2 regions of the Peribacillus sp. NPDC096379 genome follow, and region 2 is predicted to be linked to the other one. Evidence: a T-box and tRNA genes for the amino acid it is inferred to sense, from the RefSeq annotation. Region 2 holds a T-box; the other holds one or more tRNA genes.
The links. A T-box is a leader RNA that pairs with one kind of tRNA and senses whether it is charged. The one in region 2 lies ahead of ACIQZI_RS03315 (valine--tRNA ligase), so its partner is inferred to be a tRNA-Val.
Positions count from the first base shown of each region.

Region 1: it has a tRNA-Val gene. The T-box ahead of ACIQZI_RS03315 (valine--tRNA ligase) is inferred to sense a tRNA for this amino acid. The anticodon was not compared.

Region 1 is NZ_JBIWFD010000002.1:310,974-326,152, forward strand. Features, by position in the region: gene ACIQZI_RS10560 (UvrD-helicase domain-containing protein) at 1-1,852, opposite strand, end outside; gene ACIQZI_RS10565 (hypothetical protein) at 2,089-2,400, shown strand; gene ACIQZI_RS10570 (spore coat protein) at 2,456-2,941, opposite strand; gene ACIQZI_RS10575 (hypothetical protein) at 3,079-3,324, opposite strand; gene ACIQZI_RS10580 (GNAT family N-acetyltransferase) at 3,483-3,908, opposite strand; gene ACIQZI_RS10585 (YjcG family protein) at 3,914-4,432, opposite strand; gene ACIQZI_RS10590 (alpha/beta hydrolase) at 4,537-5,262, opposite strand; tRNA gene ACIQZI_RS10595 (tRNA-Val) at 5,848-5,919, shown strand; gene ACIQZI_RS10600 (GntR family transcriptional regulator) at 6,104-6,829, opposite strand; gene nagB (glucosamine-6-phosphate deaminase) at 6,822-7,577, opposite strand; gene nagA (N-acetylglucosamine-6-phosphate deacetylase) at 7,574-8,764, opposite strand; gene ACIQZI_RS10615 (hypothetical protein) at 8,901-9,374, shown strand; gene ACIQZI_RS10620 (FAD-dependent oxidoreductase) at 9,624-10,958, shown strand; gene glpK (glycerol kinase GlpK) at 11,162-12,652, shown strand; gene ACIQZI_RS10630 (DMT family transporter) at 13,075-14,037, opposite strand; gene ACIQZI_RS10635 (RrF2 family transcriptional regulator) at 14,260-14,712, opposite strand; gene hmpA (NO-inducible flavohemoprotein) at 14,885-15,179, shown strand, end outside.
Region 2 is NZ_JBIWFD010000001.1:687,644-702,822, reverse strand. Features, by position in the region: gene ACIQZI_RS03340 (type IV pilus modification PilV family protein) at 10-429, opposite strand; gene ACIQZI_RS03335 (prepilin-type N-terminal cleavage/methylation domain-containing protein) at 485-1,897, shown strand; gene ACIQZI_RS03330 (VanW family protein) at 2,017-3,342, opposite strand; gene ACIQZI_RS03325 (hypothetical protein) at 3,343-4,068, opposite strand; gene ACIQZI_RS03320 (bifunctional folylpolyglutamate synthase/dihydrofolate synthase) at 4,518-5,807, opposite strand; gene ACIQZI_RS03315 (valine--tRNA ligase) at 6,160-8,805, opposite strand; T-box leader at 8,859-9,093, opposite strand; gene ysxE (spore coat protein YsxE) at 9,645-10,736, opposite strand; gene ACIQZI_RS03305 (LysM peptidoglycan-binding domain-containing protein) at 10,792-12,264, opposite strand; gene hemL (glutamate-1-semialdehyde 2,1-aminomutase) at 12,452-13,741, opposite strand; gene hemB (porphobilinogen synthase) at 13,859-14,848, opposite strand; gene ACIQZI_RS03290 (uroporphyrinogen-III synthase) at 15,178-15,179, opposite strand, start outside.

The DNA.
Region 1 (15,179 bases), on a different contig from region 2:
CAAACCCAATTTCCTTTTCAATGACTAAAAGAGCAACGGAAGGTTTCATCCCTTTTAAACTGCGGATTATTTTAGGTAACGATTTAAGTTTACGTTGTTGAAAAGGATGAGCTGTTTTGACGAAAGCAAGAGCATCAATAAAGTCACAATCCTGTAGAATCGTTTGAGCCTTCATATCCTGTAGCACACTTTGTTTTAAAAATAAAGATGATAAAATGTCCCCGACTGGATTGGCATCCTCAGGTTGGCTGCTTAATCGTAAATAAGCAAGCATACTTTTAACGATTCTTCGTTGATAAAAACTATCCGCATCTTTTTCAATAACAAAAGGAAGATTGGATGTGGCTAGTCTCTCGAAAATCGCTCGTGACATTGCATGAGTCCGATAAAGAATTGCAAAATCACTTGGGTTCGCGCCTTCTATAATTCTTTCCTGGATATCATGAACAATCATCGTTGCTTCTGTTTCCTCGTCAAAAGGATAAAAGAGTAGTGCAGGTTTGCCATTATTATGCTGAGCTTTCATCGTTTTCGGATGCCTGTTCTGATTTTTTTTGATCATCCGGTTGGCGGTGGCAACAATTTCATGTGATGAGCGAAAATTTTCTGTCAGTTTTACGACTTTAGCTCCTGGGAAATCTCGTTCAAAATGCAAGATAAATGACGGGTCACTGCCACGAAATGCGTAGATTGCCTGATCGTCATCACCGACTACACAGACATTTTTTGTTCGAGCAGACAGGAGTTGGATCAATTCGTATTGAACTTTATTAATATCCTGAAACTCATCAATGAGGAAATAGTCAAAACGCTTGTGATATTTTGCTAGAACATCTGGATTATTTTTGAAAAATGAATAACAGCCAATCAACATATCATCGAAATCATAGCTACCTGTCTGTGATTTATAATCTTCGTAGCTTTTATAAAGAGACAAACAAGATGTTTCCCATTCATCTTTTGCCTTGATTTCATTGGGGAATAACAAGGAATTTTTCCAAAGACCAATTTGTTGAAGTGCTTGATCATACGCAAATTCCTTTTCATCCAGCCCAATTTCTTTGCCAGCTAGTTTAAGGATTCTTGTACGTTCCCATTCCCATTTCATTAGTAAATCACGACGCCACTTATCTGGTTCATGAAAGAGGAGGATTTTATAAAAAATACTATGAAAAGTGCCGGTTACTAATTGATTGACGAGCATGGGATTCATTTCAGGATAGGAGAGCAGTCGTTCCTTCATTTCTTTGGCAGCCTTGGCTGTAAAAGTAACAAGCATTATGGACTTAGGATCGATGTTTTTTGCCGAAAGCATATAAGCTGTTCGGACAGTTAATACTCTAGTTTTTCCGCTACCAGCTCCAGAAAGAACAAGGAGGGGCCCATCAATTGTGGTTATTGCGGCTGCTTGTTCCTTGTCCAAACTCACTCCATGATTATAAAGTTTGTCAAAGTATGGATCATCAACAAGAAGCTGACTTTGCTTTACATTTGTGAATTCGGGATTACCTGTGATACATGTACTGCTTTTAACCGGTACACATTCAGGTTGATTTTTTGTAATGGTGCGACCTTTTGGAATCTTAAAACCGTTTTCTTCTTTATAGTCGATCGAAACAGGATTATTTTGTTTAGCTGAAACATCAAGTAAAGGGAACGAGCAATCCGTAATTCCAGGTGAAATATGACTGAAATGAGGTGGATTACTTATGCCTAAGAATAACTTCACGGGAAGAGCACATGATGGACAAGTCAGTTCTCCGCGCTTGCCTTTATCATATAATTCCTGAAGCTGTTCGGCAGATGTAGTGGCTAAATGGATCATTTCATTTTTTATTTTAGCTGCTTGCATATAAAAAAAACCTCAAATCTCATTCAATAGTTGTTATATGATTGTTTCTTCATGGTAAATGGTGGCGTTTTAACACTATAGTTGTTTGTATGATTCATGATACCAGAACATAGGATAAAGTGAAACTAACATACTATAGACTTGAAATAGTAAAATGTACATCATAAAACGATGGTAATGTTGTTTGCCTTTTCATGGTGGAAAAGGGAAAATAAAAAATTTTAGAGGTGAGGAGAATGGGATACATCATACCAATTACACAATTTGAATATATTCAATATGCAAACAGAACGGTCGCTGCAAAGAAATGTTCGGTAAAATCAATTGGTAGTATATCGCCAATCTTGCCACTACCTTCATTTCAGCACCTCAATCAAGATAAAGACAAGCAGATTGAGAATATGATTTCGCCTAAATCGGAAACAAAGAAGGCTTTAATCAATACACAAAATTCATCACCATATAAAATGCAAGTACCTGCATATGTAGTAGAGCAAATAACAGCAAATTTAACGGGGAAAGGAGGACTATTTAATCAAAGAATCTAGTGAACACATAAAAGGACACGAATGTGTCCTTTTGTGTGTTTCAATTATTTGATTCTTATAAAACGTCTACTTCAACGATTAGAGCAAGCAATAATTGAAGCAATAGTTGAATGTTAACGGCAACCTGAGCATCCGTAGTTACTACCTCAACGTCACGAGAGTTCTCGATAATTGTTTTTTGGCGTGAAATTTGGCTGATTTTAGAAGACTGAAGCAATTCTTGAGTAATTCTTTCAGCACTTTCGCTGCTGCCAACGGTGATACTAACAATTACAGCAATGGCAGCTTGTAAGGCGGCTTGGAGAGATAGAGCTGCTTTTACATCTGTTGAAGTTACTCGAACATCACATGAGTCTTTGATATATACTAGCTCTTCGGATAGTTGATACTCCACATTATCTTGTCTTGCTTCTTGCTCGATGCCTCCACGACGATGATCGCAAAACTCTGCTAATGGATGATCAGAACGAGAATCTAAAGCTGACCATCTGTTCTCGCTATGTTCGCAAGAATTGCCTGTGCGAAATTCATTTTGATTCATTACTTTATCCTCCTTTTATTTGGGTCCCTATTAAAATATGCGGTTCGAGAAACGATGTTTGGACGATTATATCAATGCAAACGTCTATTTTTTTGAATTTTTGTTTATGAAATTTGCAAGAACTTAAGGGAGGTAGGTTACTTTTCCCCATCATATACATTAGTGATTGGATTAACGTCTTGTTCAGTAATGTTATTCTGCTGGTCGATAAAAGACTGTGACTGTTTCTGAAGCAATTCGATGGTTTCCTTTAGATTTTTCTTTTCTCTTTCAGAAAGATCAATGGATTCTTTGTTAAAACCGTTTTTACGCAAAGTCCGCGATACTAATAATTCCATCAATTTTTTATGAGAATCACCCAAATTAAGTTCTTTTTCACTCACAAAAATCCCCTCCTTTTCGTTTCATACAATACATTATGAAAAAAAGGGCGAAATGGCAGTGTTAAATGTGGAATTTTTATAAAAAAGTTTTTGGGGAATATGAGGGCAACTTCTGACATGTAAAGAAACCCCCGGAATGTCAGTATCCGGGGGTGAGTTTATATACCTTTAATCATTGTTCGATGAGGAATGCCTGCATCCATAAATTCCTCAGATGCTACACGGTATCCTAATCGTTCATAAAAGGGAATGGCTTGCGTCTGTGCATCCAGTTTTAATTTAGAAAGATCTTGCTTTTGTGCATAGTCTTCAATCGCATTCATAATCGTTTGTCCAGCGCCGTTCCCTCTGAACTCAGAGAGAACACAGATCCTCTGTACTTTGCCAATACCGTCTAAAATACGGAAGCGGCCGTTGCCGATAGGTGTATCCTCGTCATTAAAGAGGAGGAAATGGGCACAATCATCTTCATATTGATCAATTTCCTCTTCAAGTGGAACATTTTGTTCCTCGACAAAAACCTTTTTACGTATAGAATAAGCAAGTTCTCTCTCTTCGGTGCTTGTAACCATTTTTACGTTCATTAATATTATTCCTCTTCTCCAAGTCTAAATGTCTCATAAACAGTCCATGAACCATTCTCTAATTGATAAAGAAGGTGAAATCTGTCTACTTCTTCCTCATGTGTAACGTCAAGCATTCTAATCTGACCTAATACATCGGAATGTTCATCATCTGAAAGTTTTTGGCCGATTGTAATATGTGGAACAAATGCATATGGAGATGGACCACCGAAGAAATCAGCATGGTTCATTTCTTTATGCAAACTTTCAAGTTCAGGATTTAATTCAACTTTAAAAAAAATCGTGTTGTTTACGGGTTGAAAGGTACTCGGTTTCACTACATTTAACTTAAATGGCTTATGGGATTTGGCGATGTTTTTTAATTGTTCCGCTACTGTTTCAATTTCTGATTCAGTTGCAAAAAAAGTGTACTTAAGCGTAATATGAGGTGAGATTAGCGCATAATTTGGGTCGTAGCGTTTACGGTACGAATTTACTTTATCTTGAAGCTGTTTAGATGGAAAAATAGCGACGCCATAGTTCATAAAGTTCCCTCCCAGATTGACACTGAATTTTTAAAACATCAAAATATGAAATTATTATAACAAATTTTAATAAACTTCGTCATCTTCAAAAAAGCTGATTAGGATTAAAGCATTTCCGTAAATGCCCGTTTTAAATCTGCTTGCCAGTACTTCCACGTATGCTTACCATCAAATTCGTCATAGAAGTAAGCAAATCCTTTTTTCTTAATAAGGGTACTTAACTTGCGGTTCGGTTCAATGAAGTTGCTTATGCCTCCGTCAGTTGTTGGAACTTCTGTTTCGCCTTTGCCAATTACATGGTAAAGCTCAACTAAATGTGGTTCTTCGAAATCCCTAACAGCATTCATCACTTCATTGTTCACAAATGGTGATTGGAGAATACACTTTCCAAATGTGTGAGGATACTTTAATGCTGTAAGCAGGGAAACAGTAGCTCCAAGGGAATCGCCAATCAAAACTCTCCCAGTTCCTATTTGATAAGTAGGGAACTCCTCATCCAAATACGGAACCAGCTCATGGGCGAGAAAACGTATGTAAGCCGCATGCTGTTCGCCATCAGGATGATATTTCTTTCTCCGGTCATGTACATCACGATACGGGATCCCTACAATAATGAGATCTTCGATTTCATCTTTACGAAGTAGTTCATCTGCTATTCGTCCAATTCGCCCCATTTGAAAATAATCGCGGCCATCTTGGGCAATGACAACGGTATATTTATATAGAGGAGAATAGTTGGGCGGAAAATAAACGAGCAGCTCAAGCTCTTCATCTAATTCCTTGCTTGTAAACTTTCTATCCTTAATCGTTCCTTTTGGCTGATCGACCAAAATAACACCCCCTAAAGAAAATAATTGAAAGGGTTTACGGGAATATTTTATCACAATTATTGATCAATATCTTCATTGACGATATAAAAATGAGAGCAAAAAGTTTTTAGTGATGTTGATTGGAGAAATCAAACGAACCTAATCAATTAAAGGAGAACAGGGGAGGAGTGTTCATAATCGTTTATAAAAGCAAGATACATAGAAGTTATCCCAAATCGTTGAATGTTCGAATTGAACGTAAAGAGAGAGAATATTCCTGGTTTTAACGGATCGGTTCATTTTACGAAGGGTGCAATAAGCTCGGATTGTATCATTTTTCATCTCAAGAATTTGTATTTACCTTTGCGTAGAGCCACCGCTATTTGAAAAGTAAATAATCTCTACAAGCATTTGCTGTTCTAGATATTTTTGAAGTGAAGAATTCATATAATCCCCTTAATTAACAGTATATAAGAACAAAATTTTTTTTATTCAACAAAAGTTATGTAATGGCTAAAATTTAATCGTTGACTTTTTCATGTAGAAACGTATAATTAAATATATACTTTAGTAATAATTTTTTTGTAAAAAAATTATTCCAAATACGATCTGATAGTTCAGCGGGAGAATACGTCCTTGACAGGGACGGGGTCGGGGGTTCGAATCCCTCTCAGGTCATCAAAACGGCAGGAGTGTTGCATTGACAACGCTCTTGCCGTTTTTTGTTTAGATGAAAAAATAAGGGGGAGTCCCAAAAGGGTCAGACCCCGCAACTATATACAGGATAAACTAAGTGAATGAAACACTACATTCTGACTTAGAGTGCGAGGTCAGACCCAAACTCCCTACTTAGTGAAGAATATCAGTGTCTATTAATCGTACATGTGAATGTATACCGATCGGCTCGATAAGATGATTTTACGAATTCAAGCGGTCTTCCATCTTCTAAATAAGTAGTACGTTGTATTAATAAAATAGGCGAATGTTTGGCAATCGATAATGAAGCCATTTCTACCTCTGACGCAATAGTAGATTCTAAAGATTGCTTTGCGTAGCCGATTTTAAGTCCAATATGTTTCTCTACGTATTGATAGATGGAATGGTTAAGAATCTCAGCTGTTAATCCTTTTAATAAATCGGCAGACATATAGGCAGTTTCAAGAGCCATAGGCATGTTGTCTGCCAAACGAATTCGGATAATCTCATAAATGAGTGTGTTGGTTGTGACGTGCAATTGATTTGCAATCTTTTCGTTTGCGGGAATCAATTCAAGACTAAGTAGTTTACTACTCGGCATCATTCCACGAGCTTTCATTTCTTCTGTAAAACTAGTTAAGCCTAAAAGCTGTTGCTCCAGTTTTTTTTCTGCGACATAGGTTCCGCGTCCCTTTTGGCGATACAAGTATCCAGCATTAACTAAATTATTAATAGCCTGACGCACAGTCATTCGACTAATTTCCAATAGCTCGGCATATTCACGTTCAGATGGAAGTACATCGTGTGGGTGTAATTCACCTTCTTCAATTTGCCGTTTTATGCTTTCTTCAATTTGGTAATAAATCGGAAGTGGAGAGCTTTTATCAATCACGAAAAGTTGATTCACTTTTGGATGCGTACTCAGATAATGCTTCTTGATCGGCAATAATGGTAACATTGTGATGTTTTTTCAGGATAGAAGCTGGAAACTCTTCTGTTATTTCTCCGTCCATTAACTGTTTCAAAGCCTTTGATTTTGCTATACCAGATACTAAGAGGATGATTTCCTTACTTTTCATAATCGACGCAATTCCCATTGTTAATGCCTGTGTTGGCACTTCATCAATGGAGTCGAAATAGCGGGCGTTTGCTTCAATTGTCGATTGTGCAAGGTCAACAACTTGTGTTTTTGATGCAAAGGAAGTACCTGGTTCATTGAAGCCGATATGACCGTTTTGCCCAATGCCAAGGATTTGTAAATCGATTCCGCCCATTTTATCAATCATTTCATCATAACGACTACATTCTTCTTGAATGTTTTCTGCAGTACCATTTGGAAGGTTAGTGTCTTCTTGATTAATATCAATATGATTAAAGAACGTATCGGCCATGTAATAATGATAGCTATTTGGATTAGTAGCGCTTAAACCGATATATTCATCTAAATTAAATGATTTTACTTGTTTATAAGATGTATGACTTTCTTTATGATCTTTAATTAATCGATTATATAGCCCTTCAGGTGTCCCTCCAGTTGCAAGTCCAAGATGGATTTGTGGATTCTCTTTTATTTTTTCGATTACAATTTCTGCTGCTTTTTGACTCATTTCATGATAGTCCTGTACTTGTATAAGTTTCATTGTGTATTCTCCTTTGTGAATGCTATTTTTCCTCTGCAAAAAGTCATTTCTACATCTAAATCTTCATTTAAAATAACAAGATCCGCATCTTTTCCAACGGCAATGCTCCCTTTTCTATCGAATAGGTTTAGTTGTTTCGCTGGATTTGCTGACGTCATTTTAATGATATCTTCCATCGTACAATCGGTGTACATTATCATATTTTTGATCGCATCATTCATTTTTAGAATACTTCCTGCAAGCGTTCCGTCTGCAAGGGTTGCGGTTGTTTCGTTCACGTTTACGGGTTGACCACCTAAATCATAAGTTCCTTCTTTAAGCCATTTTGCACGAAGTGAATCAGTAATTAAAATCATGCGATCACTTGTAATTTGATTATAAGCAAGTTTCACCATTTCAGGGCGGCTATGGATACCATCTACAATAATCTCAACAAATAGCTCATCACGTAAATAGGCAGCACCTAACACACCTGGCTCGCGATGATGCAGGCCACGCATCCCGTTATAAAGATGAGTAATATGTGATGAACCAGCTTGAATGGCTTGGTCAACTTGTTCGTACGTTGCATCTGAATGACCAATTGAAGCTACTACACCGGATTCTTTTAAAGCAGCGGTCAGTTCTAGTCCATTTGGTTGCTCAGGTGCCAATGTGACAAGCTTAATTTGATTCTGTGCAGTTTCTTGCCATTTATTAAATAAGGCAACGTCAGGATCAATAATATGAGAAAGTGGCTGTGCCCCTTTTCGAATTGGAGCAATGAAAGGTCCTTCTAAGTGAATGCCTACGACTTCAGCCAAATTATTCTTTTGGTTTGTCATGTATTCGCCAGCATTACGCAATGCTTCTTCAATGGCCTCTGTTGATTGGGTCATCGTTGTTGCTAGGAAGCTTGTTGTTCCCTCTTTTGGAAGTGTCTGCGCCATCGTTGTTAAAGCAGTGCTCGTTGCATCCATTGCATCTGCATTCGCTGCACCATGGATATGTACATCAATAGCGCCAGGAATAACCTGATAAGTGGGAGAAAGCTCGATTACTTTTGTGGTATCATCTTTTTTGTATTGGCTGAAAGGTCCTACTTCTGCAATGATTCCATCAACCACTTTTATATAACCATTTTTATAGGTTTCGTTTTCACTATAAACAGCTAGATTTACTATGGTGAATGTTGGATTTTCCTTCATACCTAATCTCCTTTGTGAAAGCCATTTAAGTAAGACTTGATTTAGAACTGCTACTGTCTTAGTGTATCGCTAATATTTATAGTTGTCTATACCAATTAAAGGTGACTCTTTTTTATGAATCTTCGTACTGATAAACTTGAATGGAATATTTGAATATAAAGCAACAGCTAATCGATCAATAAGTTTGATATATGTATGGAGAAACAAAAAAACTGCCTGTCTCGAAGGAAACAGGCAGCATGAAGCAGTTGTTTCTAGATTGAGTAAATTAGAAGAAGAAACATCTTCTGCATCTGTTGTGACATCTATTGTCACATCTATTGTCACATTTGTTGTGATGATGATGATGATGTTCATGATGATGTTGACGATTATTCTCATCTTCAATACCACGTACATTTCGGCAGCGACGTACAGCGCGACAGAAATCATCACCATCAATAAAAGCGTTTACCCTTACATCACGATTACGGTCTCGATTACGGTCACGGTCACGATCACGGTCTCGATCATGGTCACGATCATGGTCACGATCATCGTTATCATGCCAATTATTATTGCAACTCATTTAGTTTCACTCCTTTATTTTGTAGTACATGGTATCTTATGAACGCATCGGACATGATGTATAGGTTAGTCCCTATTTTTACAGGAAATGTACATCTGTTGATATACTGCAGAGTCCGCAATAGTTTCGTTTTATTTTTTTTGGCATTGTACAGTTAAAAATATACAAATTTCCTATGTTGCATTTTAAAAATATATTTTATATAATTGCAATATAAAGTTTGTGAAATTTTTCACATTATTTGTGAAAGACTTCACAAATAATGTTCATAATATATTAGGAGGCGTTTTTATGAAAGTAGCAGTGGTTGGATGTACTCATGCAGGAACAGCAGCAGTTAAAAATATAGTAGCACTATACCCTGAAGTGGAAATTACGGTGTATGAGAAAAATGATAATGTATCTTTTTTATCTTGCGGCATTGCTCTTTATGTCGGTGGAGTAGCGAAAGATCCAAACGGCTTATTCTATTCTTCTCCAAATGAACTTACAAAGCTCGGAGCCAATATGAAGATGAAGCATGAAGTGTTAACTATTGATACAGATAAGAATATCGTAATAGCTAAAAATCTAGAAACAGAAGAAATATTCGAAGACACATTTGATAAATTAATTATGACTACGGGTTCTTGGCCGGTTATCCCGAACATTCAAGGAATCAAGCAAGACAATATTGTATTATGTAAAAACTTTTATCATGCCAATCAAATTATTGAAAAAGCAAAGCAAGCAAAGAAAATTGCGGTAATCGGCGCTGGGTATATTGGCGTCGAACTTGTCGAAGCATTTGAAGTATATGGGAAAGAAGTAACCTTTATCGATGGGGAAGAACGCATTTTAAGTAAATATTTAGACGCGGAATATACTGATATGATTGAAGCGGAATTAATCAAACATGGTGTAAACATGGCATTGAATCAAACTGTTACTCGTTTCGAAGGAGAAAACGGAAAAGTAGCAAAAGTAGTTACTACAAAAGGAGAATATGAGGCTGATCTTGTGATTCTTTGCGTAGGTTTCCGTCCAAATACTGATCTTTTAAAAGGGCAAGTGGATATGCTTCCAAACGGGGCAATTAAAGTAAATGAATACATGCAATCAAGTAAAGAGCAAGTGTTTGCTGCTGGAGACAGCTGTGCAATTATGTATAATCCAACTAAGCAGCATGCTTATATCCCACTTGCAACCAATGCTGTCCGTATGGGAACTTTAGTGGCGAAAAATCTATTGGAACCAACTAGCAAATATATCGGTACTCAAGGAACTTCTGGCTTGCATATTTATGGCTATAATATGGCCTCAACAGGGCTTACTGAAACAGCTGCAAAACATGTAAATATGAATGTGAAAAGTATCACAATCAAAGAAAACAATCGCCCTGAATTTATGCCGAGTTACGAAGAAGTGATGTTAAAAGTAATTTATGAAGTTGAAACAAACCGTATCGTAGGTGCCCAAGTCATTTCAAAAGCCGATATGACGCAATCGATCAACACGATGTCTGTTTGTATTCAAAATGAAATGACAATGGAAGAACTGGCCTATGTGGATTTCTTTTTCCAACCGCATTTTAATAAACCGATGAACATCCTGAATCAAGCTGGCTTACAAGCGATGGAAAAGTAATGATTTTTGTAAAAATTGCATTCATGTGATAAATGATAAATAGGAGCTTATGGGGAATTTAATTTCTCTATAGGCTTTTTTTGAGGTGTGAAAGTTACATGCTTGGTATTATTAAGATTAGCATATGCTTTTAAGTATGAAACAAGTTATTGAAACAGATACATTCAAAATAGTTGTAAGAACAATTAAGGGGGAAATTGTATTTGGAAAAATTCATATTATCTTTAGACCAAGGTACAACCAGTTCAAGAGCGATGTTATGTAATAAAAAAGGCGAAATCATTCACATTGCACAACAAGAATTTAAGCAGTATTTCCCGAAACCAGGCTGGGTTTTGCATGATGCCAATGAAATCTGGGGATCCGTTCTCGCAGTCATTGCAAGCGTTTTATCAGAATCAGGTATTAAACCAGAGCAAATTGCAGGGATTGGGATTACAAACCAAAGAGAAACAACGGTAGTATGGGATGAAGAAACTGGAAAACCCGTCTATCATGCAATTGTGTGGCAATCACGCCAAACAAGCGATATTTGTGATGAATTGAAGGTACAGGGACATGACGATCTATTTAGAGAAAGAACTGGATTATTAATCGATGCTTATTTCTCTGGCACAAAAGTAAAGTGGATTCTTGATCATGTAGAGGGTACTAGAGAAAAAGCGGAAAAGGGAAAATTATTATTCGGGACAATCGACACATGGTTGATTTGGAAATTGTCAGGTGGTCAGGCTCATGTGACCGATTATACGAACGCTTCTCGTACTCTAATGTTCAATATTTACGATTTGAAGTGGGATGATGATCTCCTTGAAATCTTAACCGTTCCTAAATCCATGTTGCCTGAAGTGAAGTCATCATCAGAAGTGTATGCCTATACATTGGATCATCATTTTTTCGGTCAGGAAATTCCGATTGCGGGTGTAGCTGGTGATCAACAGGCCGCTTTATTCGGTCAGGCTTGTTTTGACCAGGGAATGGCAAAAAACACTTACGGAACCGGGTGTTTTATGCTGATGAATACGGGTGAAAAAGCGGTTCAATCAGAAACCGGACTCCTTACAACGATTGCTTGGGGACTAGATGGAAAAATCAACTATGCCCTAGAAGGCAGTATATTTATAGCTGGATCTGCCATTCAATGGCTACGAGATGGCTTGAGAATGTTAAAACATGCACAGGACAGTGAGAGCTATGCAAAAAGAGTAGAGAGCACAGATGGCGTGTATGTTGTTCCGGCATTTGTCGGTTTAGGGACGCCGTATTGGGACAGCGATGTTCGTGGTGCTGTATTTGGGATTACTAGAGGAACATCGAAGGAGCATTTTATCAGAGCAACTCTAGAGTCATTGGCCTATCAAACGAAGGATGTCCTTGATGCGATGAAAGAAGATTCAGGCATTGAATTAAAGACACTTCGCGTAGATGGAGGTGTCGTGAAAAATAACTTCCTCATGGAGTTTCAAAGCGACTTGCTAAATGTTCCAGTTGAACGTTCTGTCATTAATGAAACAACGGCGCTTGGAGCTGCCTATTTGGCTGGTTTGGCTGTTGGGTATTGGAAAAACCAAGAAGAAATTTCAAGTCTGCGAGGGATAGATAAAACATTTTTGCCGTCAATGGACCATAAAAAAAGAGGAGAATTATACGAAGGCTGGAAAAAGGCCGTTCATGCTACAATGGCGTTTAAATAATTTTCACCAAGAACATCTATAAGAGGATGTTCAAAGAGTCCGGTAAAAATGGCTGTCGAATTGCATCAAAGCTCATGAATGACCTTCTGTTAAAACCGCGCACGTCCTGTGCGCAACACAGAAGTCAGCACATCCTGTGCAAGTCCGGTCCACTCGAGATACGCTCCTCGAACTTCTTGGCTCTTTTTATCTTCCTTTTTGAACACGCACTATAAGTGTCTGTTCTAAAATAAAAACGATGAAAAAGGATCAGGTTCTAAAAATTGTTTCACCTTATGAAAGTGATGGCTCAGAGCTGATTTTTTAGAGGCCCCACCCCTTTGCCACAAAAAGAAGAGCCCTAAACTAGAATTGAACTTGTTATTCTAGTTTAGGGCTCTTCTTTGAACGGGAGTATCCATTTAGTTATAATGCACTTCTTGCTAAATACTGACTGGCTTTGGCTGTTTTTTAGTATGGGATGCATAACTATGTAGGACCATTCCAAACACAACAATACCAATACCAAGCCAAGATAAGTGGGATGGCAGTGCAATGGATAAGAAGATTACTTCTCCGACAAGTGTAAAGAGCACTTCCATGGATTGTGTAGCTTCGACGGCTGCCAGCTTCTGCATATTACCTCTGACTAAATCGGTTGCATAAAAAAAGAGCACTGTTGCGATTACACCGGATGTAAGCGCAACTATGACAGATTGACTGGTTTGTTCTCTGCTTGGAACCCCGACAGTGAATAATCCGTAAATGGAAAGCAAAAGCCAAAATGGAAGACTGGCTAGCGTCATGCCTAAGACTCTCTGATAGGCATCAAGACGATCTTGACAAGCATCCATCATTTTTCGATTTCCGAGTGGATAGGCAAATGATGCAACTAATACTGGAATGATACCTAGAATAAGCGTAGGCACTGAAATTGTACTCGCCTGTTCTAGTTGAATAAGAATGATTCCTAGTAAAATAATAAAGGAAAGCATCAACCCTTTTAATGGGATTTTTCCCCGTGTTTGTACAATTCCATTCTTTGTTTGAATCGTTTCTAAAAATAGGGGGCCAAGCAGCATTCCGGAAATGATTGTCATTTGCCAGGTTGCTGCGATTAACCAGCCTGGCGAATAGGCAGCAGCAAAGCATAATGGCGCATAAAATAATCCGAAGCCGACAAAACTCCACAACAGCCATGTTTTGGGCTGTTCTTTCATTGCCTTAAGAAGCGGGCGAAGATTTTTTCTAGCGACAACTATGATTAGAAGAAAGGGAACCATAAAGATATAGCGCAGCGATGCACTCCAAATCCAGCTTCCTCCTGACAATTCCATCGCATGATTTAGGACAAAAGTAAAGGCAAAAAAGAATGCCGCAAAAATTCCTAATAAAATCGGCTTCATGTAACGCACCTCATTTCAATTCAAAGTGATATACGTATGATAGATTGTGTGGCGCTTATTATCATAGAATAAATATATTGAATTTTGAGTTAATTTGCAATGCTATATTATGTAGAGGAGAGCAAATAAACATCAGTAAATTTGCATGTTCACACGCTTTACAAAAAAAAGCAACACTTCTCTTTGAAATATAAGAAGTGTTACTTTGAAGCTTCGATAATATCAATCTTTATGACTTATTGCCTGGTCAAAGTAATCTTTAAGGACTGTTTTATTCATGATCATGTCGGAAAGTGTGTACTGATCAAGCACAGAAAAGAAGGCTTGCAGTGCTTCATTAAGCATATGCTTAAGTGAACAAACAGGTGAGATAACGCAGTTATTTCCCTCTCCATTAAAACACTCTACGATATAAAAGTCTTCCTCGGTTTTTCGAACAAGCGTCCCAATATTAATATCTGCGGGACTTTTTGCAAGCCGAATTCCCCCATTCCTCCCTCGTACTGTTTCAAGGTATCCCATTTTACCAAGATTAAAGGTAATTTTCATTAAATGGTTACTAGAAATAGAGTAGGCTTCCGAAATCTCTTTAATGGTTACTAATTGATCTGGTTTGTTAATGGCTAAATATAATAATACCCGTAACGAATAGTCAGAATAACTGGTTAATCGCATGTTGGTAATCCCTCACTAAAATATGATGTCTACATCTTAGCATAATTGTGACAGCTTTATAAACATTTGTATTGGGGAAGCTAAAAGATGTATGTAAAGTATTGCTTTAAATAGTTCCTCGTTTTATTATAAAGATGTATTTTAAATAATGGTTTTGAGAGGGGAACAAAATATGTTATCTCAACAGACAAAAGACATCGTAAAAGCAACAATCCCTGCATTAGAAATGAAAGGTATCGAGATTACGACGATTTTTTATAAACATTTATTTGAAGATTATCCGCAATTATTAAATATTTTTAATCAAACGAATCAGACAAGAGGTCGCCAACAAACCGCATTAGCCAATACCGTGCTTGCAGCAGCCAAACATATTGACAATCTTGGCGCGATTATTCCAGTTGTCAAACAAATCGCACAAAAACATCGCAGCTTAACTGTAAAGCCTGAACATTATCCGATTGTAG
Region 2 (15,179 bases):
ATTATTCTCCTAATTGTTGAGGCTTACATCTACATATCCATATGTAATCGTTAGTTCTTTATGGTCTTCTGATTCTATTCTTATAGAGATAGGAAGTAAGCCTAGTGAGCTTTCTTGTCTACTTTGTGTTAAAGGTGTCACGGTTGAAAGATAGTTTTTTTGATTTAATGGAATGGATGGACGAATATACTTATCTACTGGGATAGTTTGGCAATCGTTTGTTTTACAATATGTTTCCAAGCTATTTGTTACCTCATAAAGTTCTTGTTCAGCTAGATTAATTGCTGTTAATTTATCTTCTGTTTTTGTAGAAAATGTCATTGCATTTGAGAAGAAGGATAAAAATATCGTTAACACAATACCAAGGATTGTGATGGAAGCTAGAACTTCAATAAGAGTGAAGGCTTGATTATTTTTTAGATTATTCACGAATTGCTACCACCTAATGTCTTTTTATTCATTATATAACAAACTATAATAGGGAATGGATCAATTTTATCAAAAAGTGGGGAATTTCATGAAACAGGTAAACAAGGAATCTGGCATTACTTTAATAGAAGTGCTAGCCGCTTTAGCCATTACAGGATTTATTGGGAGTGTTGTGTATGGTGTGTTTTTTCAAACGCTGCACGTTAAGGAGAAGACACAGTCGCATAACGAATTGAGACAAGAAGCAAATATTGTCATGACCCAGTTGCGATCGATGCATGAGAATGGAGATAGTATTTGGTATAGTTCTGGCATGTTATACACAGAGAAAGAAAAGAAAAATCCATTAGCAACAGAAACAAATTATCTTTTTACAGAAGTACTAATCAATGGGACTAAAGTCGTTTCAGAGCAAAGCATACAGCTATTGTCTACATCAACTTTCAAAGTAGCCTTTACTATAAAAGATCACTATCAAAACGAATACAACTTGGAAACGGTGTTACCGGGGACAACGAATCAGCCTATTGCGGGTGAGATTGTAAAGCCTCCTAGCCCTAGTACAGTGGAAGATTTTTATACTTTTCTAGTGAAGAATGATATTTTTGTGTATGGTTCACAGTTTGAATTTCAAGGTAATCAAGTGAACGGACCTAATGCCACGATTATTGTTGGAGGAAATTTGCTTAGCAGTCAATTAAACGGTGGTTCATTTAGTAATGTTTCTAATATTAATATAAATGGGTCCGTAAATATAGATGGAGGTAGTGCAGGTTTGGGTTCACCTACATCTCCAGGAACGATATATGTGAATGGAGATGTAACCTTGTGGGGTGGAACACGTCATATATATGGAGATGTATATGTTAATGGAAATCTTAAGCTCAAAGATGCTATCATTCATGGAAATGTTTACGTTCAAGGGAATGTTGAATTGGATTGGACACCTACGATAGAAGGAAATGCAAGAATTTATTATAAAGGGACTTTAAAATATCCTAATAATTATCATCAATCTATTCTGGACAAAGTGATTCTTAAAGCTGATGTTCCAAAGTTAACTAAGAGTTATACGGATATTCCACCATTAAAAGATTCTCAGTGGTACAAGGATCACGGATATACCCAAACGATAAAACCTGATAATATGAGATTATATGGGAATAGCATAAATGTTCAAAGCTATTATGATAGTGGTTTAGGAAAATATGTAAATACTTTTACTAACGCAACCATTGTTAGTCAGGGAGATATTACTATAAACAGCGGGGGCTTAAAAATGACAGGGGTCTTATTTGCCCCAAATGGCAAGGTAACTTTTAGTGGTGAATCATTTGAAGGTGTAGTAATTGCTAGAAATGGTTTTAATGTGACAAGTGGGGGAACTACTATTACATTCAAGGGTATAGAACAGTATATAAGGGATCCTAAAGATTTTCCACTTCAGGCACTAAGTAAGATTGATTAACAAATACAAATGATTTTACAAAAAAGGTCGGGTTTATAACTCACTAAAAATGAAGTAACAGATGATTAGAAAAATAACCAGAATGGCTACCAAAAATATTTGGCAGCCATTTCTCAAGTCTAGTCTATAGATTTATCTTTTTCTTTTGTATCCAATGGTAGTTTCTCTTCTATTGAGTCTTCACCAAGTTCTTCATCAACTCTCAGTTGCGTATCTAGTTCTTCGTCCGAATGATCATCTTCACCCTCTTCAATCAGTTCTAATTCCATATCATCTCCCCCTATTACCTCAGACTCCACAGGTATTTCCTTCAAAACAACCTCGTTCACAGGTAAATAAAAGTCATTCGAAATTTGCACGGAATCCAGTTTTTCATTCAATGAATTATACGTTTCCCGATAAACGGATACTGAATATCCCAGTTTACCTGACTTCTTAATCGTTTCTGAACCGTTTGGCAATAATGCTGTGTATTGAATGATCTTCCGATAAGGGATGGTCTTCGAATCTTTTAATACGACTTTATATTGTTGTTCTGTCTCGTATCCACTAATTTCAACGATGAGCACACCTGGTTGAGTAGCTTTGATTGTAACTGTCATTTCGAAGTCATTAGGATTGGCTAATTTCAAGTCCATTCCGTTTCGATTGACTTTGGCTTCATAGCCTGCTGTAACCCCTACAGGCACTTCCTGACTTGTATTTCTTTCAAGAATTTGTAGATTAGTTGATAAGCTTGCTTCATATACTAGAGAGGCTACTTGTGTTAAAAATTCATCCGTCCAACTACCGGCATTCACACTCAAATCGTTGATGAAAGAAAACTCGCCGAAAGCTGGAATCGTTATTGGATGCGTGCTCCCAACCCATGATGATAATGATTTGACGTCGATATGTTGCTTTTTTGCATGAGAAATCACACTTACAGACACCGATTCCTCAAAGAATTTTGTCAAACTTATCACTCGCTCATTCACATCAAGCAAACCAGCTTGTCTCTGAATTTCCGCTTGTAATTGATCTACTTTTACCCTTTCAATTACCTGTTCATCCACAATTTCTTTTAACAACTGTCTGATATTTGTTTCCGTTATAGTAGCGAATAATGGATTGTCCATACCGTTTTCTGCGTCTTGAACAGATTCTTCTAACGAAAAATGAATGAAATCCATAGGAATCGTCATTTTACGATCTGCAAAGGTTAATGAAAGGCGACTTTTGCTTTGCCATTCAGCAATCGTGTGGATGAGATTTTCATTTGCTTGTTTAGTAGACTCGCCACTAACCTGAACAGTTCCAATGAATGTATTTGCGGCAAACTTTTGATCTTGTTGCAGGAATTTCTCGTAGGCTTTGACTCCTAATTGTGAAAACGACATGATAAAAATCGTTGAAAGGACTACAATTGCTAAAACCCGTAAGTAGGTAGGGAAGCGTTTCTCCATTTACTGTCCCCCCGCTTGCTTTTTTTTCAAATACATTTCTTCCAAATCATCAAACTCCAGACTGAGACGTTCAGCCGGTGCAAGGTTTACTTCGTTCTTGCTCAGCTGCTCGTCCTCTATAGAAGTTGCTACCTGCGCTTCAAGATTTGCAAAGATTTTCTTTCTTGCTGCCAAAACCTGTTCTTCCTCACTTGAACTGAAAGGTTCTAGGTCATCTGTATCCTCAGTCGCCAAAATTTCTCGATTCGTAAAATCAATAAATTCAGAAGCATCCTCTTTCAATTCCAGCGGCTTATTCATGATCGTTTCAATTTTAACCAATGATGTGTCTGATTTCCCTTCAACTTCTTGAATCATAAATGGTTCTGGCTGCTCTTTTGAAGAAGCATAGTATTCATCTACCGTTTCACTCATTTTTGCTCGTTCTTGTAACTCAGCAAAAGAAAACAACGGATCCATTTCCGATAAATTGGCTTCTTCTGTTTCCTTTCCATGAGAAAACTCGAGTCTATTCACCATGATATAAGTCATAAGAATAGCCAATAGAAACTGCGCGATATACAGAAACCAACGCGGAAAAAAATCATTCGCAACAAGCGGAATGGCTGCGAGACAAACACTACATATCAAAATAGCTATTCTCCCAGACCGCGATATTCGCAAAGGAAGTGTATACAGGAGGATAGCTAGCAGAACGACAGCAATCATTGTTGTATATATAATCATCAAAGTGCTTCACCCCGCATTTAACTTATCATCCCTATCATAAACCAATGAATTAGAAAAAGTAATCCAAAACTAAAAAAAGATCCGACCTAATGCCTACTGTACACAGTTCAAATGAAGTGTCTATAGTTTGCGAAAGGTCCGATCTTTAAATATGTGTTTCACCCGTCATATTGAGATACCCGGTTTCTCCCTCCTCGCTTAGCACCACTATCGATTCCTATTAATAATTCTGGCTCGTAATACTTGAAACAGGAAGTTAATATCCGTGCTAAGTCTGGTGTTTCCACTGAACATTGCCCCATCGCATCATTAAGCTACAGGTTTTTTATAAAAACTGTCATAAAGGGTTGATCTCGTATGAATATGGCAGTTGGCTTCATAAATTTTTGCGTCAAATTGGGCTCCGGCGCGCAAAATTCATTTCTCAATCGAATACGGTCGTCTGTTCAACTATTTTTCATGATATACGGTCGGGCAAGTGCAAGAAAATAGAGGGAACCTGTGACGATGACTAAATCATTGATGGTTCGATGATTCAGTGCATAATCGATCGCTTCCTGCCAGTTTATGATGGCCTTTTTCTTATCCATCTTACTTTTTTCAAAAAGTTCCTGTGCGGATGCTGCTCGCTTAAAATCAATTTCGGTAAAGATAATCGATGCTGCTTGTTCATCTACCATGCTTAACACTTGATTGTAGTCTTTATCTTGTAAAGCAGTAAAAACAAAATGATAATTCAAATCAGGGTATCTAGTTTGTAATGTTTCCAACAAAACTTTCATTCCAGCAGGGTTATGAGCGCCATCTAAAATGATATGACCTGGTAACACTTCAAATCGCCCAGCCCAATGTGCTTTTGCCAACCCTTGCCGAATGCTATTTTCAGAGATTTCTAGATGGTATTTTTCAATTAATAGCCTTACTGCTGCAATAGCTAGCGCCGCATTATTCACCTGATGACGTCCGAGCATTTTAAGGTCGATTTGTTCAAGCGTTGTATGCCCCATTTTAAACGAAAAATATTGGCCATCCTGAACTTGGCTAGGCTCATTCACGAAGATTTCTTTATTTATACAATAAAGGTTTGCATCCTGTACTTTGGCATACTCCATTATAGCCGTAGCTGGTTCCTCTTCCGTTACACCACTAATAACCGGAACACCATGTTTAATAATGCCCGCCTTTTCAGATGCGATTTCAGCCAAAGTATTTCCAAGAATATTCGTATGCTCTAAAGAAATCGACGTGATAATAGATAGTAAAGGAGTGATGACATTCGTACAATCAAGCCTACCACCTAATCCAGTTTCAATGAGCGCAATGTCCATCTCTTTTTTTTGAAAATAAAGAAAGGATAGGATCGTAATAATCTCAAAAAAAGTAGCTCGATATCCTACTTGTCCTTCTTCCAATAAAGGATAAAGGGTATTCATATGTTCAATGATTTCTTCATCTGAGATCATCGTTTCATTTATCATCATTCTTTCGTTCACTTTTTCTAGATGTGGTGAAGTAAAACTGCCAACTTTAAGACCTTGAGCCATTAAGATTTCTTTTAAGGCATTCAATGTCGAGCCTTTACCATTTGATCCAGCAATATGTATGGATTGAAAGCTCTTTTCTGGATTCCTGAGCTCTTTTAAAAGATTCTCCATCCGTGCAAGCCCGAAGTCCATCCCAAGCTTCGATTCTCTACTATATAAATAGTCCATTACCTCTTCCATTGATTGAAACAAACATACCACTCCCTAAAAATCGATCTTTTTCTCAAACTTTTAATAAAGGATCACATTTAAACATAACAAACTCCTAAAAAATAGGCAAAATGATTTTTTTATGGACGGCTGGAAATTTTCTTGATCTTCAAAGTGGCTTTTTTCAATTCAATTATCCATCTGTATGCAACTAATAAAAAAGGATGACCCATAGAGTCATCTGTTACCTTTTTGAGTCATCCTTTTTTCATGGAAAAGGGGCGGGGCTTTGCAAAATCAGCTCCGCACCGCCACCTTTCATTAGGTGATACAGTTTAAAATCCTGAACCTTTTTCCTCGTAGGGTTAAGAGTAACGCTCAAGATTTTTTTTACTTACAGCTGTTTCAATTCATTCATACGATGAATAACAGCGTCACGTTTTTCAACATAGTCTTTTTCTTTTGCTTTTTCTTCTTCAATTACTTGTGCAGGGGCTTTTTTCACGAAGCCTTCATTGCCTAGTTTCTTTTGCACACGTTCTACTTCTTTATTCAGTTTCTCCAGCTCTTTATCCAAACGTTTAATTTCGTCTTCGATATTGATTAAGCCTTGAAGCGGTAGAATAAGTTCCACACCTGTAACGACAGCTGTCATTGCTTGGCCTGGCTCATCTACTACTGTACCGATTGTCAATTCCTCAGGATTACAGAATCGTTCAATGTAGGCACGGTTATTTTGAAGTGTTGTTACAATGCTTTCGTCTTTCGCTTTCAGAATGAGCTTGATTTTCTTGCTAAGTGGTGTATTTACTTCACTGCGAATATTACGTACAGAACGAATGATTTCAACAAGCAACTTCATTTCCTCAGCTGCTGCACTGTCCGTAAGTTCAGAACGCACCTCCGGCCATGCTGCAACGGTGATTGATTCGCCATTATGCGGCAAGTTTTGCCATATTTCCTCGGTGATAAACGGCATGAATGGATGCAATAAACGCATGGTGTTATCAAGTACATAAGCTAGAATTGAACGAGTCGTTTTCTTTGCTGCTTCATTTTCACCGTATAATGGTAGCTTCGCCATTTCAATATACCAGTCACAGAAGTCATCCCAGATAAAGTTATAAAGAGCGCGGCCTACTTCACCGAATTCATATTTATCAGCTAGACGAGTAACGGTTTCAATCGTTTCGTTCAGACGAGTTAAGATCCATTTGTCCGCAACGGATTTTTCACCAGTTAAGTCAATTTCTTCATATTTCATTCCATCCATATTCATCAATGCGAAACGGGATGCATTCCAAATTTTATTAGCAAAATTCCATACCGCTTCCACTTTTTCTGTGCTGTAGCGAAGATCTTGGCCTGGTGAGCTTCCTGTTGATAAGAAGTAACGTAATGAATCGGCACCATATTGATCGATGACGTCCATTGGATCAACTCCATTACCTAGGGATTTGCTCATTTTGCGACCTTGTTCATCACGTACGAGCCCATGAATGAGTACATCTTTAAATGGACGCTCGCCAGTGAATTCAATTGCTTGGAAAATCATTCGAGACACCCAGAAGAAGATAATGTCATAGCCTGTAACAAGTGAACCTGTTGGGTAGTAGCGTTTGAAATCGGCGCTTTCACGATCCGGCCAGCCCATTGTTGAAAACGGCCATAGTGCTGAACTGAACCATGTGTCAAGAACATCCGTATCCTGTTCCCAATTTTCACTGTCAACAGGTTCTTCTTGACCGACATATACTTCTCCTGTTTCTTTATGATACCAAGCCGGAATACGGTGGCCCCACCAAAGCTGACGAGAAATACACCAATCACGGATATTCTCCATCCAGCGTAAATAGGTTTTCTCAAAACGATCCGGTACGAAGTGAACTTTTTCTTCGTCTGATCCTTGTTGAAGTTTAATCGCTTCATCTGCTAATGGCTGCATTTTGACGAACCATTGCGTAGACAAATACGGTTCAACGACAGCGCCACTTCGCTCAGAGTGACCGACAGAATGCATATGTTCTTCAATTTTAAACAGAACGCCTTGTTCTTGTAAGTCTTTGACAATTTGTTTACGGCATTCGAAACGGTCCATTCCTTTGTAAATACCGGCCTTGTCATTCATTGAGCCATCTTCGTTCATGACAAGAATGCGCTCAAGATTGTGGCGGTTGCCAAGTTCAAAATCGTTTGGATCATGAGCTGGCGTAATCTTCACTGCACCTGAACCGAAATCCTTATCGACATAATCATCCGCAACAATTGGAATTTCTCGGCCGACAATTGGCAAAATAACATGCTTACCAATTAGGTGCTTGTAACGGTCATCTTCTGGATGGACAGCAACTGCTGTATCCCCTAGCATCGTTTCAGGACGAGTTGTCGCCACTTCAATGGAACCCGATCCATCAGATAACGGATAGTTCATATGATAAAACGCACCTTGAACATCCTGATGAATGACTTCAATATCAGATAACGCCGTTTTTGTTGAAGGGTCCCAGTTAATAATATATTCGCCGCGATAAATCAACCCTTTATTATATAGCTTTACGAATACTTCTCGCACTGCTTTAGAAAGTCCTTCGTCTAATGTAAATCGTTCTCGGCTATAATCAAGACCTAAGCCAAGCTTTGCCCATTGATCACGGATATGGCCTGCATACTCTTCTTTCCAGCTCCATGTCTCTGCGACAAACTTCTCACGACCAAGGTCATAACGGCTAATTCCGTCAGCACGAAGCTTTTGCTCAACCTTTGCCTGTGTTGCAATTCCAGCGTGGTCCATTCCTGGAAGCCATAACACATCATAGCCCTGCATCCGTTTCATTCGCGTAATAATATCTTGAAGCGTCGTATCCCATGCATGACCTAAATGCAATTTACCCGTAACATTCGGTGGTGGAATCACAATCGTGTATGGCTCTTTCTTTTCATCGCTTTCCGCTTTGAAATACTGCCCATCTAACCACCATTTATAGCGGCCCTTTTCAATGGACTGCGGATCATACTTTGTCGGCATCGTTAATTCTTCCATCTGAATTTCCTCCTTAAAAATGTGTTAAAGACACAAAAAAACTTCCTTCATCACAAAAGGACGAAGAAAGTTGTTCGCGGTGCCACCTTTTTTCCGAAAAAAGAGTTCAATCCTTTTCTCGGCTCTTAAAGATTAGATAACGGCTTTTCGCCGGCTTCCGCTACTACTTTTGTTCACGGAAACTGCTCATGGACGACTTCTGATGGGACACACTTAGAAACCTTTCAGCAAATGGCTTCCTCTCTTTTAGCAGTCTTTCATCATACTACTTCCAATCATAGCGGTTGATATGTAATTATTCATTAAGATTCATTTTACAAAAGAAATACACCTAACGTCAATCATCTTCTTTAGTTTTTTAATTAAATATGAATTTATAAGTTTTTAAATGAGTTTTGGTGTCTACCCTTACATCTGTGACGGTTTTTCTTATAATATTCAGTATTTCCGGAAATGTGATCATCTATTCCGGTTTAACTAACCATCAGCGGGGATAGAAAACCCACTGATGGAAGTTTCACTTTATTCACGGAACTCCACTTTTAACCATATGATATCGTACCACTTAAAAGTGAGGAGTTGGGCAATTTTGAGACAACGTTATACTCCCTATACGCTGCCGCCCTGGCTGAAAGGTATCCGTAATGTTTGTAGTCAGTTTATGTTACCGATCTGTATTTTTCAGGGATTTCGCACTCTTTTGTTTCCGACATTTTTAGATATTTTGCTGCTTTCGATCGTTGTCGTACTGTTGATTTCTTTTCGGCAAAATTGGATATGAGGAATCAAAAAATAATCCGAAGCGATATGCTACTGTTCCTTTTAGCATACGCATCGGATTATTCTGCATTCTGTTCTTGTTCTTGCTGTTCTTGTTCTTGCTGTTGTTGTGCCTCTGCAGCTGCTTTCTTTGCCCTTTCGTTTTCCTCGATTTTCATCACCATATATTCAATATTTTTCAATAACCAATATTGCCGTTGAAAATGACTGACATATTGTAACTCACTTCGATGTCCCTTTTTTTCAAAATAACCTTTAACCACCGAAATGGATGATCCTGGATAAGCGAGATAGCTTTGAAATAACAATACTTCCTCTGACTTCAGGGGGAAATAGCGCATATAGTTGTAGAGAAGATCGACACAGTCATCACACGGAAATGGATAGGTTCTCGCAGCCTCCACTAGGTATGGAAGCAAATCAAAATGTGGTGGTGCTGTTTTTGAATTTTCGAAGTTAATAAAGTAGCCATAGCCGCGATCATCGTATACATAGTGTTTCAATGAAACCTTTCCATGTGTCACAACCGTCCGGATCTTTTCATGATCCTTTGTTTTCTCGTACCATTCTTCTAGTTTTTTCGTTGAATATTCTAGCGCCTGTGAAAGGTCAGTATAGTACGTACAATACATCAGCTCGAATGGCGACATATACCATTTCTTTTCACAGCTTTCAACAAACTCACGGAGAAATTCCAACTGTTTCTTCCATTCTTCAAGGGTCGTTTGATAATGTTCTTCACGCTCTTCCTGATCAACGGAAATCTCTCTTACTGACAATGCGTGCATCCGGGCAAGCTCGCGAAACATTTGCTTATTCCGTTCGGAGCGCTCTCCATCTTCCTGATCAGAAAGCCAAGGCATCAAATAATACAATCGACTGTTGTGAAGCACCGCATAACGGCCGTCCATCGTTTGATAGATGGGGACAATTCGATTATATCCACGCTGATATAAGCGTTGAATATTTCGGATAAAATCAATCCCAATATGAGGATCAATCGATTTAAGAGCAAAGACTCCTTTATCACTGTATAGCTTTGTAATATTGCCCATATATTCAATATGGTACGTTTTTACCGCATAGTTACGGAGAACCGCTTCAGCATCCTTGTTTCTTGTTTCATGATCCGCCATGGAATTCACTTCCATCAATTAATTTCTTGATAAGGAGGCAGGGCGAGGGGATGACCCGCTCTGCCCTTGATTAATTTTTAGTAACTCTCACCTTAGGAACGTATAATACTTGACCTTCATAGATATCTTGGCTTGGTTCTAGTTCATTGCTATTTAGGAGTGACTGTACACTGACTTCATAACGTTCAGCCAAGCTATCTAGGGTTTCTCCTTGCTGAACAATACATACTTTGATGCCAATTAACTCTTCCTCTTGCTTTCGACCTAAAAAGGAGGTTAACGAGAGATGATCGTCGCTAGTTGCCTCTTTTTGTGCCGAATCAACACTTGCGGCTTTTTCACGTTCAGATGGTTCTTCCTTCATTGTTTTTTCTTCTTTTCGGCGGACAAAATCAAGTAATGGAGCATATTCCTTTTCCAACAGAGAATTCTCAGAAACATTCTCTGGGAAGATTTCTGAATTAGGTACACGATTCTCAACTTTGCGGTTCAGTGGCACTTCTGATTTCTGCTCCAATATAGGAAGGTCCACAGCTTGTATCTCTTCTGTTTTATTTGCATAAATCGGCCGTGATGCTTCAGCTTCTTCAATGTCTGGTAATTTTCTAGCCTCTACAACAAACGGAGTAAATAACTCGTCCTCATCTTCTTTTTCCATTTTTATTTCTCGAGATAAAGGGACTAACTCTGTTTCGATTCCCTCTACTGAAGACTCCATTTCTGCCGCCGTATTTGCCGCCTCTTCTAATTCCCGGTAAAATGAGACTGGCTCGGGTTCGTTTTCCTCTAACGAATCATCGATTGCTTCTGCCTCATTTGCCGCTTCTTCTAGTTCCCGGTGAAAAAAGGCTGGCTTTGGTTCATTTTCCTCTGACGAATATTCGATTTCTTCTGGCTTATTTGCCATTTCTTCTGGTTCCCGGTAAAATGAGACTGGCTCGGGTGGGATCTCCACATTCCCAGAAGAAGAATAACTCTCATCCTCAAATTCCACTTCAACCGTTTCTTCCCATGTTGAATTTGATTCATCTCGCTCATTTTCTTCCTCTTCATATTCATCTGAATGTAAATAATCTCTTGGTTCTTCAGATTTACTTTCCGGTCGTGACTCTTCAATCCCACTAATTAAAAGCTCCGCCTCAAGCTTCAAGCAATTTTTTTCAGGCATAAAATAATCAAAAGCATGGATATTTACATCAATATGATCTAGGGACTGTATGCGATTGTTTGGAATCGTAATATCAACAGGGATACGATGAATAAATTCACTCAATCCGTCTTCTCTTTGATCCACACTATGAATCGTCTTCGGATAATAGGGCTGTGAATATCCAAGATCTTGCGCCCCAGCTTCTTCTTCAGTTTCCTTATACTCCCCACTCAAATCCAACGAACCCCTAATGACCACATACTGGTCACTCTCTTGAATGGTCACATTCGGTTCAAGCGATAGTGAATAAAGCTCTTCTATCTCCTGCCCTTTCTGAAACCAGACTGATTCCTCTAAGGAAAATCGTAAAAACGATTGATTTTCGGTTGACAAACAAACTCCTCCTTCCAAACTAAGAAAACAAATAACGATGCCATTAACAATCTATGAAAATTCCTACGATAATATGACGCGAAAAATGACTGGGAAGAATTGAAGTGTGCAGTTTTTCATGTTGACGCATATCTTCATTACGTAAAAAAAGCAGATTCACCTCAAAAGGTAAATCTGCTTTTTACTTTTATTTTCTCAATTTAGCAAATGCTTGTTCAGCAGCTGCGATTGTTTTTTCAATGTCTTCGTCACTATGGGCGGTTGACAGGAATAGCCCTTCGAATTGAGATGGTGGCAAGTATACGCCTTGTTCGGCCATTTCACGGTAATAGGTGCCGAAGAAATTCAAGTCGGATTGTTTCGCTGTTTCGTAATTGATGACATCTTCGTTTGTAAAGAATAAGCCAATCATAGAACCGGCACGATTGAACGTATGTGGGATGTCATATTTCTTGGCAACTTGACCGATGCCTGCTTCCAACATGTCCCCAATACGTATAAATTCTTGATACACTTCAGGCGTTAATTGACTCAGTGTTTCAAGTCCAGCTGTCATTGCAAGCGGATTACCTGAGAGCGTACCTGCTTGATAAATCGTTCCGCTTGGTGCAACGCGTTCTAGAATCTCCCGTTTCCCACCGAATGCACCGACTGGCAAACCGCCGCCGATTACTTTTCCGAGGCAAGTAATATCAGGTGTTACGCCATAATATCCTTGGGCACAATTATAACCGACACGGAATCCTGTCATCACTTCATCAAAAATTAATAGAGAACCATATTCTTCTGTTACAGCTCGTAAGCCTTCTAGGAATCCTGGCTCGGGTGGGACAACCCCCATATTGCCGGCAACTGGTTCAACGATGATGGCCGCAATGTCTTCACCAAATTGTTCAAATGCGTATTTAACACTTGCTAAATCATTGTATGGAACTGTAATCGTATTTCTCGCGATACCTTCTGGAACACCTGGGCTGTCTGGCAAACCAAGTGTTGCGACACCGGATCCTGCCTTAATTAATAATGAATCGCTATGGCCGTGGTAGCATCCTTCAAATTTCAAAATTTTATCGCGACTTGTATATCCGCGCGCAAGTCTCAAAGCACTCAATGTCGCTTCTGTACCAGATGAAACCATACGGACCATTTCAATCGAAGGAACTCTTTCAATGACTAACTTCGCTAATTCATTTTCAATGAGAGTAGATGCTCCAAAGCTTGTGCCAGTTTCTGCGACTTTTTTTATAGCCTCCACGACACGGTCATTCGAATGGCCTAAAATAAGCGGCCCCCATGACAATACATAATCGATGTATTCATTGCCATCAATATCATAAATCTTTGAGCCTTTTCCCCGTTCCATAAAAATCGGATCCATGTCAACTGACTTGAATGCACGAACTGGGCTATTTACACCGCCTGGCATTAGGTTCTGTGCCTGTGCAAAGGCTTGTTTTGACTTTTCATATGAACGCATGGTATTCCCCATTTCATCGTTTATTTTAAAAGTTGTTCAAAAAGTCCAGTCTTCACGTATTTGTGCATACGTACTTCACTGGCCTTTTTGGACACATCCTTTTTTAGAAAAAGGTTCTTACTTCATTTCATCTAGATAGCGCGCAGCGTCTTTCGCAAAGTATGTAATGATTAAATCCGCTCCTGCACGTTTCATGCCTGTTAACATTTCTAAGACAATCGACTTTTCATCTACCCAGCCGTTTATTGCAGCTGCTTTGACCATCGAATATTCTCCACTCACATTATAAGCAACAACTGGCAGAGTTGTATAATTTTTCACATCACGGATAATATCTTGATAAGAAAGCGCCGGCTTGACGATGAGGAAATCTGCTCCTTCATCTATATCCGATTCCGCTTCACGGAACGCTTCCATCCGGTTAGCTGGGTCCATTTGATACGTTTTTCTGTCGCCAAACTGTGGTGCGCCATTGGCTGCTTCGCGGAAAGGACCATAATAGGCTGATGCATATTTAACCGCATATGACATGATTGGCACATCTAAAAAGCCTGCTTCATCAAGTCCAGCACGGATTGCACGAACGAAACCGTCCATCATATTGGAAGGGGCAATGATATCCGCTCCTGCTTCTGCTTGACTAATTGCGGTTTTGGCAAGTAAGTCCAGGGACGCGTCATTTAAGATTTTGTCGCCTTCTACAACGCCACAATGACCATGGCTTGTATACTCACAAAGACAAGTATCAGCGACAACAATCAGTTCTGGATATGATTCCTTAATCAAACGTGTAGCGACTTGTACAAGCCCATTATGGCTAAATGCGCCTGTACCTACTTCATCTTTATCATGTTCATATGGCACACCGAATAAGATGACTGATTTAATTCCTAGGCTCACGACTTCCTTCACTTCATCCAATAAACGATCCATAGAAAGCTGATAAATTCCTGGCATAGAAGTGATTTCACTTTTGACATTCTCACCATCAATGACGAAGATTGGGTAAATAAAGTCCTCTTTATGTAAATGCGTTTCGCGAACGAGGGAACGAATGCCAGCACTTGAACGCAGACGACGGTGTCTCGTAAATTGAATGTCTTTCATATGAATTCCTCCCTAAAAATGATTTACACGAAGGCCAAAGGGATTCAGTCTCCGCGTTTTAAAAATATAGCCCATACTAAACTTACGTACACTAGGTGGGTCCTTTATCGTAAATCGTGGCATTAGAAACGTCAGTCTCATTTTGATGAAGGACATGGGGACGGGGCTTCAGTACTTACTATATAGCCTATCTACTTAGCAAGTACACTTATTTTATTGAAAAAAGCACCCCGAATTCCGGCTCCGCACCGCCACCATTGCGATTAGGTGAGTGTAGCGTACTACCTGATTTATCCTTCCTCGTAAGTGGTGGTGTTTTAACGCCATATTC